Regions from separate parts of the Methylorubrum extorquens genome, predicted to be linked through region 1. Evidence: riboswitches for the same ligand, from Rfam matches in the RefSeq annotation. Region 1 holds a riboswitch; the other holds the start of a gene.
What was found. Region 1 has a riboswitch for thiamine pyrophosphate ahead of thiC (phosphomethylpyrimidine synthase ThiC). Riboswitches for the same ligand answer to the same signal wherever they lie in the genome.
Positions count from the first base shown of each region.

Region 1 (3,537 bases):
CACTCAGTCAGCTGCTTCTCCATGTTGATCTTGATCTTGTGCATCGGCACGTGGCCGGGGCCCTCGATCATGGTCTGGCAGCCCTTGTCCCAGGCGATCTTGGTGAGTTCGCCGAGCGTCTCCAGTTCGGCGAATTGGGCCGCGTCGTTGGCATCCGCGATGGAGCCGGGGCGCAGGCCGTCGCCGAGCGAGAACGACACGTCGTAGGCCCGCATGATGTCGCAGATTTCGTCGAACCGCTCGTAAAGGAACGACTCGCGGTGCCCGGCGAGGCACCACCGCGCCATGATCGAGCCGCCGCGCGATACGATGCCGGTGGTGCGCCGCGCGGTGAGCGGCACGTGGGCCAGCCGCACGCCGGCATGGATCGTAAAGTAGTCGATGCCCTGCTCGGCCTGCTCGATAAGCGTGTCCTTGAACACCTCCCAATCGAGCTTCAGCGGGTCGCCGCCGACTTTCTCCAGCGCCTGATAGATCGGCACGGTGCCGATCGGCACGGGCGAGTTGCGCACGATCCACGAGCGGATGTTGTGGATGTTGCGGCCCGTCGAGAGGTCCATGACCGTGTCCGCACCCCAGCGGATCGACCAGACCAGTTTTTCGACCTCCTCGGCAGCCGACGACGTGACGGCGGAGTTGCCGATGTTGGCGTTGATCTTGACGAGGAAGTTGCGGCCGATCGCCATCGGCTCGAGTTCGAGGTGGTTGATGTTGGCCGGGATGATGGCCCGCCCGCGGGCCACCTCGTCGCGGACGAATTCGGGCGTGATGAAGGGCGGCACCGCCGCGCCGTAGCTCTCGCCGTCGGCGAGCGCGGCCTCGGCGCGCTCCAGCATCTGCGCGCGGCAGGCATTCTCGCGATGCGCCACGTAGATCATCTCTTCCGTGATGATCCCGGCGCGGGCGAACTCGTATTGCGTGACCAGCTGCCCCGGCTCAGCCCGGCGGATCGTACGCTCGGCGGGGCACGGCGCCACGAGCTTGTCGGCGGCGGCAAAGCCGTTGTCCTCCGGCTTCACCTCACGCGGCTTCACGGCGGCGTAGCCGCGCCCGACGATCCACGGCTCGCGGACCGGGGCCAGACCCTTCTCGAGATCGATGCCCGCATCGGTCTCGGTGTAGGGGCCCGACGGGTCGTAGACCCGCACCGGCTCCTCCTTCGGGTCGGAGAGGGCGATCTCCCGGTAGGGCACGCGGATGTCGGGGCGGCCGGGCGCCTCGGCATAGACCTTGCGCGAGCCCTGCACGGGGCCGGTGGTCACGCTGGCGGGATTGCCGTTGGGAAGATCTTTGGGACGGACGGGTGCGTTCATCGCTGTCGCTCCTGATAGGGGAGGCGACCCGTGGTCCCGACGATGGTGCGGCTGGCCGATGCTGCTTGTGAGCAGCGGCCACTGGTTCCCGTCCCTCCGCCGGTACGAGCCGGATCAGGTTCAAGGGTCAGGGCGCCTGCCCACTCTCAGCCCCATACGGGGCCCCCCTCGGAACGATTCCAGCCTCTGCTTCGGCGCGATCCTTGTCAATGCATCGCCGGAACGGGCCGATTCGGAGGAAAGATTTTTTGTTTCGGAACTGGCCCGGTGTCACGGCGGGAAAGCTTGACCGATTGCCGCGGATTCGAGCCACGGTTTCGACGAAAAACTCACCAATTGAGCCGGGAAGCCTCCTTTGGCGACCCCGCGCTGCGGCTTGGGTGTGGATGACGCCCGGTCGGCGGGTGGCCACGCGCCCGCCTTTTCGCGACACACGATGGCGATGAGCACGGTCGTCCCTTTCCGCCGCCCCCCTGCCCCCGCCACGCCGGTCCGCTCCGGCTGCGACGTTGCGGCTGTCGCGGGCGACCTCCTGGACGTTCTCGATCAGCTTGAAGGGCTGGTGGCGCGGGCGGCCGGCATGGACCGGCCCCGGATCGAGGTGGAGCGCAGCGTGCAGCACCTGCTCGATGCGATCAGCGCCGTCGAGCGCGCCTCCGACACCCTAGGCGAGGGCAGCAGCATCTCCGAGCCGGCCTGAGCATTCAGGCGCCGTCGGCCTTCGGCCGGGTTTCGCGCGTTTTTGCTTGTTCCCAGCTCACGCGCTGCATCGACATCGCGCGTGGCAACGGCTTCGCAGCCCGGTGCCGGGAAAGGCAGGACCGTTCACGCCCCGGCGTGCAGCACGCTCGCCATGATCGTCCCGTAATGGCAGGCGGTCGCGGCCAGGACGAAGGCGTGCCAGATCGCGTTCTGGAACGGCAGGCTGCGCCAGACGTGGAAGACCACGCCGCCCGAGTAGAGCAGGCCGCCGATAGCGAGGAGCCAGAGGGCGGACGGGGTGAGCCCCGAGATCACCGATTCGTAGGCGAGGACGCCGCTCCAGCCGAGCATCAGGTAGAGCACGATCGAGACCCGGTCCCAGCGGCCGGGCATCAGGATCTTGATGGCGATGCCGGTGAGGGCGACCGTCCAGATCAGGGCAAGCAGCGTCCAGGCGACGGGGCCGGAGCCGACCAGCGCCACCACCGGCGTGTAGGTGCCGGCGATCATCAGATAGATGAAGGCATGGTCGAAACGGCGCAGGATCCACTTGCGCGGGCTCACCGGCCACATGTTGTAGGCGGCAGATGCGCCAAGCATCGCCAGCAACGCGGTGGCGTAGACCAGCAGAGAGGCCCGTTCGATCCACCCGAGATGGTTGAGGGCTGCCATCGCGATCAAGCAGATCGCGCCGAGAAACCCGAGGGCGATACCTGCGATATGGACTACACCGTCCGCCCGCAATTCACTGGGCGTGTAGTTCCATGTCAGCGCAAGCGGGCGTCCGTCCTCGGCCAGAAACATCCTCTGCTCCTGTGTTGGCGAGGTATTTAATTCTATAGAGCGGCGAGTCGTTCCATCGTCGGACTACCGAGGGCAGAGTCTTCCACCGAAATTGCTGTGACGACGACTGGAGCCCACCTTTTGCGCTGCAAGGTACACCGCTTTCTATGCTGCATCGCAGTCGGCCAAGGTTCCATTCCGAGCCTTCCCCCAGCATCCAAGCCGATCGCGACGGTTTCATGAACCGGGCGCGGACGCCGAGCAGGTTTCGCGCCAAACCACTGGAATGCCGCGGAGCCGTTTCAGGCGCCGCGGCCGGCGAGCGCTTCCAGCCCGATCGGCACCTCCGCCCCCGTGGGCGCGGAGGCGGCGGGCACGCCGAGGCTGAGGCGGGCATGGACGGTGGCCATGATCAGCACCGCCATGGCGAAGACCTGATGCGCCAGACCCGCCCAGAGCGGCACCTGCAGGAGCAGGGTCGCGATGCCGAGACCCATCTGTGCCGTTGCCAGCGCCGCCACGCCCATCGCCCGGCCCGCCGCGGCGCTTCTGGGCGCCGTAAGCGCGGCCTGGACCGCGTGGGCGATGGCCGCCAGCACCACGAGATAGGCGAAGAGGCGGTGGTTGAACTGCACCAGGGCGAGGTTGTCGATGAAGTTCTCGATGAAGGGCACCTTGTCGAACAGCATCCGGGCCGGCGGCACGAGAACGCCGTCCATGTCCGGCCACGTGTTGTAGA
Region 1 covers NZ_JALJXF010000001.1:4,342,014-4,345,550, reverse strand. The annotation lists gene thiC (phosphomethylpyrimidine synthase ThiC) at 1-1,313, opposite strand, end outside; TPP riboswitch at 1,388-1,492, opposite strand; gene J2W78_RS20280 (hypothetical protein) at 1,750-2,013, shown strand; gene trhA (PAQR family membrane homeostasis protein TrhA) at 2,139-2,819, opposite strand; gene J2W78_RS20270 (COX15/CtaA family protein) at 3,101-3,537, opposite strand, start outside.

Region 2 (3,537 bases), 3.9 Mb from region 1:
AAAGCGGTTCTCAACATGTCGGGTCGTCCTGGCGCCGATCGATCGGCGGGTCCGGCAGGCATCCTCCTGCCACGCTTCCGCCTTAGCGCAGGGGCCTGCGCTGTGCATTGCCGTGTCGCTTCGATGACTTGATCCAGCGTCCCAATCTCGGTCATGCTGGCTCACCTTGCCCGGCCTTCCGCGTCACGATGCGGTCACGCTCGTCCCCCAGGCTTCGAGCGTGCCGGGCGCTCGTCGTCCACCATGGGCTCAAAGCGCCGTTCGTGCCCCGCGCGAAGCCTTGCTTTGAGCACTCGAGAACCCACCTGTCCCCGATGCGAGACGCCGACGCACCGAAACCAACGCCGACGGCTCTCGCCGACGGATCGGAAGCCGAGGACGTCCCGTTCGGGGCTCTGCAACGCTGCGTTGGCATCCGCGATTGGCTGCTCGGTGAAGGTGCCCGGTTGCCCAAGGCCGACGACCTGCTTGCGGGGCTCGCCGAGCGCCTCAACGCGATCGGCGTGCCGATCGACCGGGCCTCCACGGCCATCGACACGCTTCATTCCGAGTATTCCGGCGTCGGCCGCGTCTGGACCCGCGGCGCCGGATCGACCGTGCGCCTGTTTCCCCACGGCGAGGTCTCCGCGAAGGCCTACCAAGCGAGCCCGTTCTCCACCGTGCACGAATCCGGCGAGTGGCTGAGCCTCGATCTCGCGGAGACCGCCGAGGACGCCTACGCGATCGTCCCGGAGCTGAAGGCCGACGGCTACACGCACTACCTCGTGGCGCCCCTGATCTTCACCAACGGCAACAAGAACGGCATCACCTTCGCCACGCGCGCGGAGGACGGCTTCCGCGATGAGGATATCGCGATCCTGCGCTTCGTCATGCCCGCGCTCGCCGCGGTGATGGAGATGCGCATTCTCAACAAGCAGCTCGATACGGTGCTGCGCATCTATGTCGGCGACGAGCCGCACCGCGCGATCCTCTCGGGCGACATCCGGCGCGGGCAGGTGCGCCGCATCCGCTCGGCGATCCTGTTCGCGGATATGCGCGACTACACGCGCCTGTCCGCCAACCGGACGCCGGAGGGCGCGGTCGATCTCCTGAACGCGTTCTTCGACTGTCTCGTGCCGCCGATCGAGCGGGAGGGCGGCGAGGTGCTGAAGTATCTCGGCGACGGGCTGCTCGCGATCTTCCGCGAATCGGGAGACGACCTCGGTGGCGCGGCCAAGAGTGCGCTCACGGCAGCGGAGGCGGCGTTGGCGGCTCTTGCCGAAGCGAACGCGGTCGGGCGCTTCGGCCTCGGCGAGCGGGTGGTCGATGCCGGCATCGCCCTGCATCATGGCGAGGCGGCCTACGGCAATGTCGGTTCCGGCACGCGGCTCGATTTCACCGTGATCGGCCGCGACGTGAACCTCGCGAGCCGCCTCGCGCGGCTCAACCGGACGCTTCAGGAGCCGCTCCTGATGTCGAAGCCGTTCGTGGACTTCCTGTGGGGCGACCCCGAACCGCTCGGAAGCCACGACCTCGACGGGTTCGACGAGCCGATGGCGGTGTACCGCCCTGGCCGGAGACGAGCGGCGAAGGCCGCTGCGGAATAAATCGTCAACGAACGCAAGCCAAGCGTTCGCGTGCGTCCGCCGTCCGGTGTGAGTCGTAGATTGATTTGCCCCATCCCCGGCCCGGTAGGGATTGACCGCGCGCCCGGCGGGGCCCACATCCGAAGTGTTCCAGGGAGATCCCCGACAAGGGGCTGAGAAACCGCTATCGCCGTCGCCGGCAGCGCGGAAATCCTTCGAACCTGATCCGGCTCATACCGGCGTAGGGATTGGACCTGATGGGGCGCTCATGCGAGCGGACCCGCTTCTATCGAAGCACATGGTGCCAGTTCCTGCGGGCAGACCCGCGGAAGGCACGTTTTCGATGTCAGACCTGCTGACCTCCCCGATCGGCCAGCGCCGGAGCCTCACGATGCGACCGCGCCCGGCGGAGTTGCCGCAGCGTGCCGACGTCGCCGTGGTGGGCGCGGGGCTGATCGGCCTGTCGATCGCGTGGCGGCTGGCGCAAACCGGCCGCTCGGTGGCCGTGGTGGAGCGCGGGAGCATCGGCAGCGGTGCGAGCCTTGCCGCGACCGGTATGCTGGCACCTGCTGCCGAGCACGAGCCGGGCTCCGATCTGCTGTTGCCGCTGGCGCTCGAATCGCTGCGCCGCTGGCCGGATTTTCGCGACGCGCTCCAGGCGGCGTCTGGCCGCGAAATCGATTACCGCGCGGACGGCACCCTCGTGATCGCCATCGGCCGCGACGAAGTGGAGCGTCTGCGCTTCCGTCACGATCTGCAGCGCCGCTCGGGTGTCGCCGCCGAGTGGCTGTCCGGCCCGGAGGTGCGTGCGCGTGAGCCGCTGCTGCGCCCCAACGTCACCGCCGGCATCCTCTGCCCCCTCGACGCGCAGGTCGACCCACGGCTCGTGATGGACGCGCTGCTCGGCGCCTGCGAGGCGGCTGGCGTCGTCATCAGCGAGGGTGTCGCGGTCGAGGGGCTGGAGCGCCGGGGCGGGCGCGTCACCGGCCTGCACGCCGCCGGCCGCACGCTGGCCGCAGACACGGTGATCCTGTCTGCCGGCGCTTGGAGCGGGGAAGCGAGCCTGCTTCCCGGCGACCTCGCCGTGCCGGTCCGGCCGCTCAAGGGGCAGTCGCTGGCGCTGCGCACGACCAAGCGCACCGGCACCCTCTCCCGCATGGTCTGGACCGACGCGGTGCATATGGCCCCGAAAAGCGACGGGCATCTCATCGTTGGCGCCACGGTGGAGGATTGCGGTTTCACCAGCGGCGTCACCGCGGGCGGGTTGTTCGCCTTGCTGGAGGGCGCACGGCGGGTTCTGCCCGGTATCGAGGAAATGGCGATCGACGCGGTTTGGAGCGGCTTCCGTCCGACCTCGGACGATGACGCGCCGATCATCGAGGAGGCCGCTCCCGGCCTCGTCGTCGCCACCGGCCATCACCGCAACGGCTACCTGCTCGCCCCGGCGACCGCCGACGCCGTGGCGACCCTCCTCACCGAGGGCACGCTGCCGGACTTCGCCCGCGGTTTTGGCCGGGCGCGCTTCTCGTCATCGATGCAAACCGCAGGGAGGGCCGTGGCATGAGGCTGACCGTCAACGGTGAGACCTGCGAGCGCGAGGCGACCGACCTCGCCGTCCTGTTCGCGGCGGAGGCCGAGGAGCGGGGCATCGAGAGTGCCGAGGGAATCGCCATCGCCGTCAACGGCCGCGTGGTGCGCAAGGGGGCCTGGGCCGAGACGTCACTCAACGAGGGCGACCGGATCGAGATCGTCCGCGCCATGCAGGGAGGCTGACCATGAACCATCACGACACCACCCTCGCCCAGACCTCCGCCGCCGAGGACGACGCGCTGGAAATCGCCGGCATCCGGCTCTCCTCACGGCTGTTCATCGGCACGGCCGGCTACCCCAGCCAGGAGATCATGGCGCAGTCGGTGCGCGCCTCGGGTGCCGAAATCGTCACCGCCTCGATCCGCCGGGTCTCGCTCCAGGG
Region 2 covers NZ_JALJXF010000001.1:413,343-416,879, forward strand. The annotation lists gene J2W78_RS02020 (hypothetical protein) at 1-17, opposite strand, end outside; gene J2W78_RS02025 (adenylate/guanylate cyclase domain-containing protein) at 315-1,586, shown strand; TPP riboswitch at 1,709-1,831, shown strand; gene thiO (glycine oxidase ThiO) at 1,909-3,129, shown strand; gene thiS (sulfur carrier protein ThiS) at 3,126-3,338, shown strand; gene J2W78_RS02040 (thiazole synthase) at 3,341-3,537, shown strand, end outside.
Region 2: linked by a shared signal. The riboswitch ahead of thiO (glycine oxidase ThiO) and the one ahead of thiC (phosphomethylpyrimidine synthase ThiC) in region 1 are both predicted to bind thiamine pyrophosphate.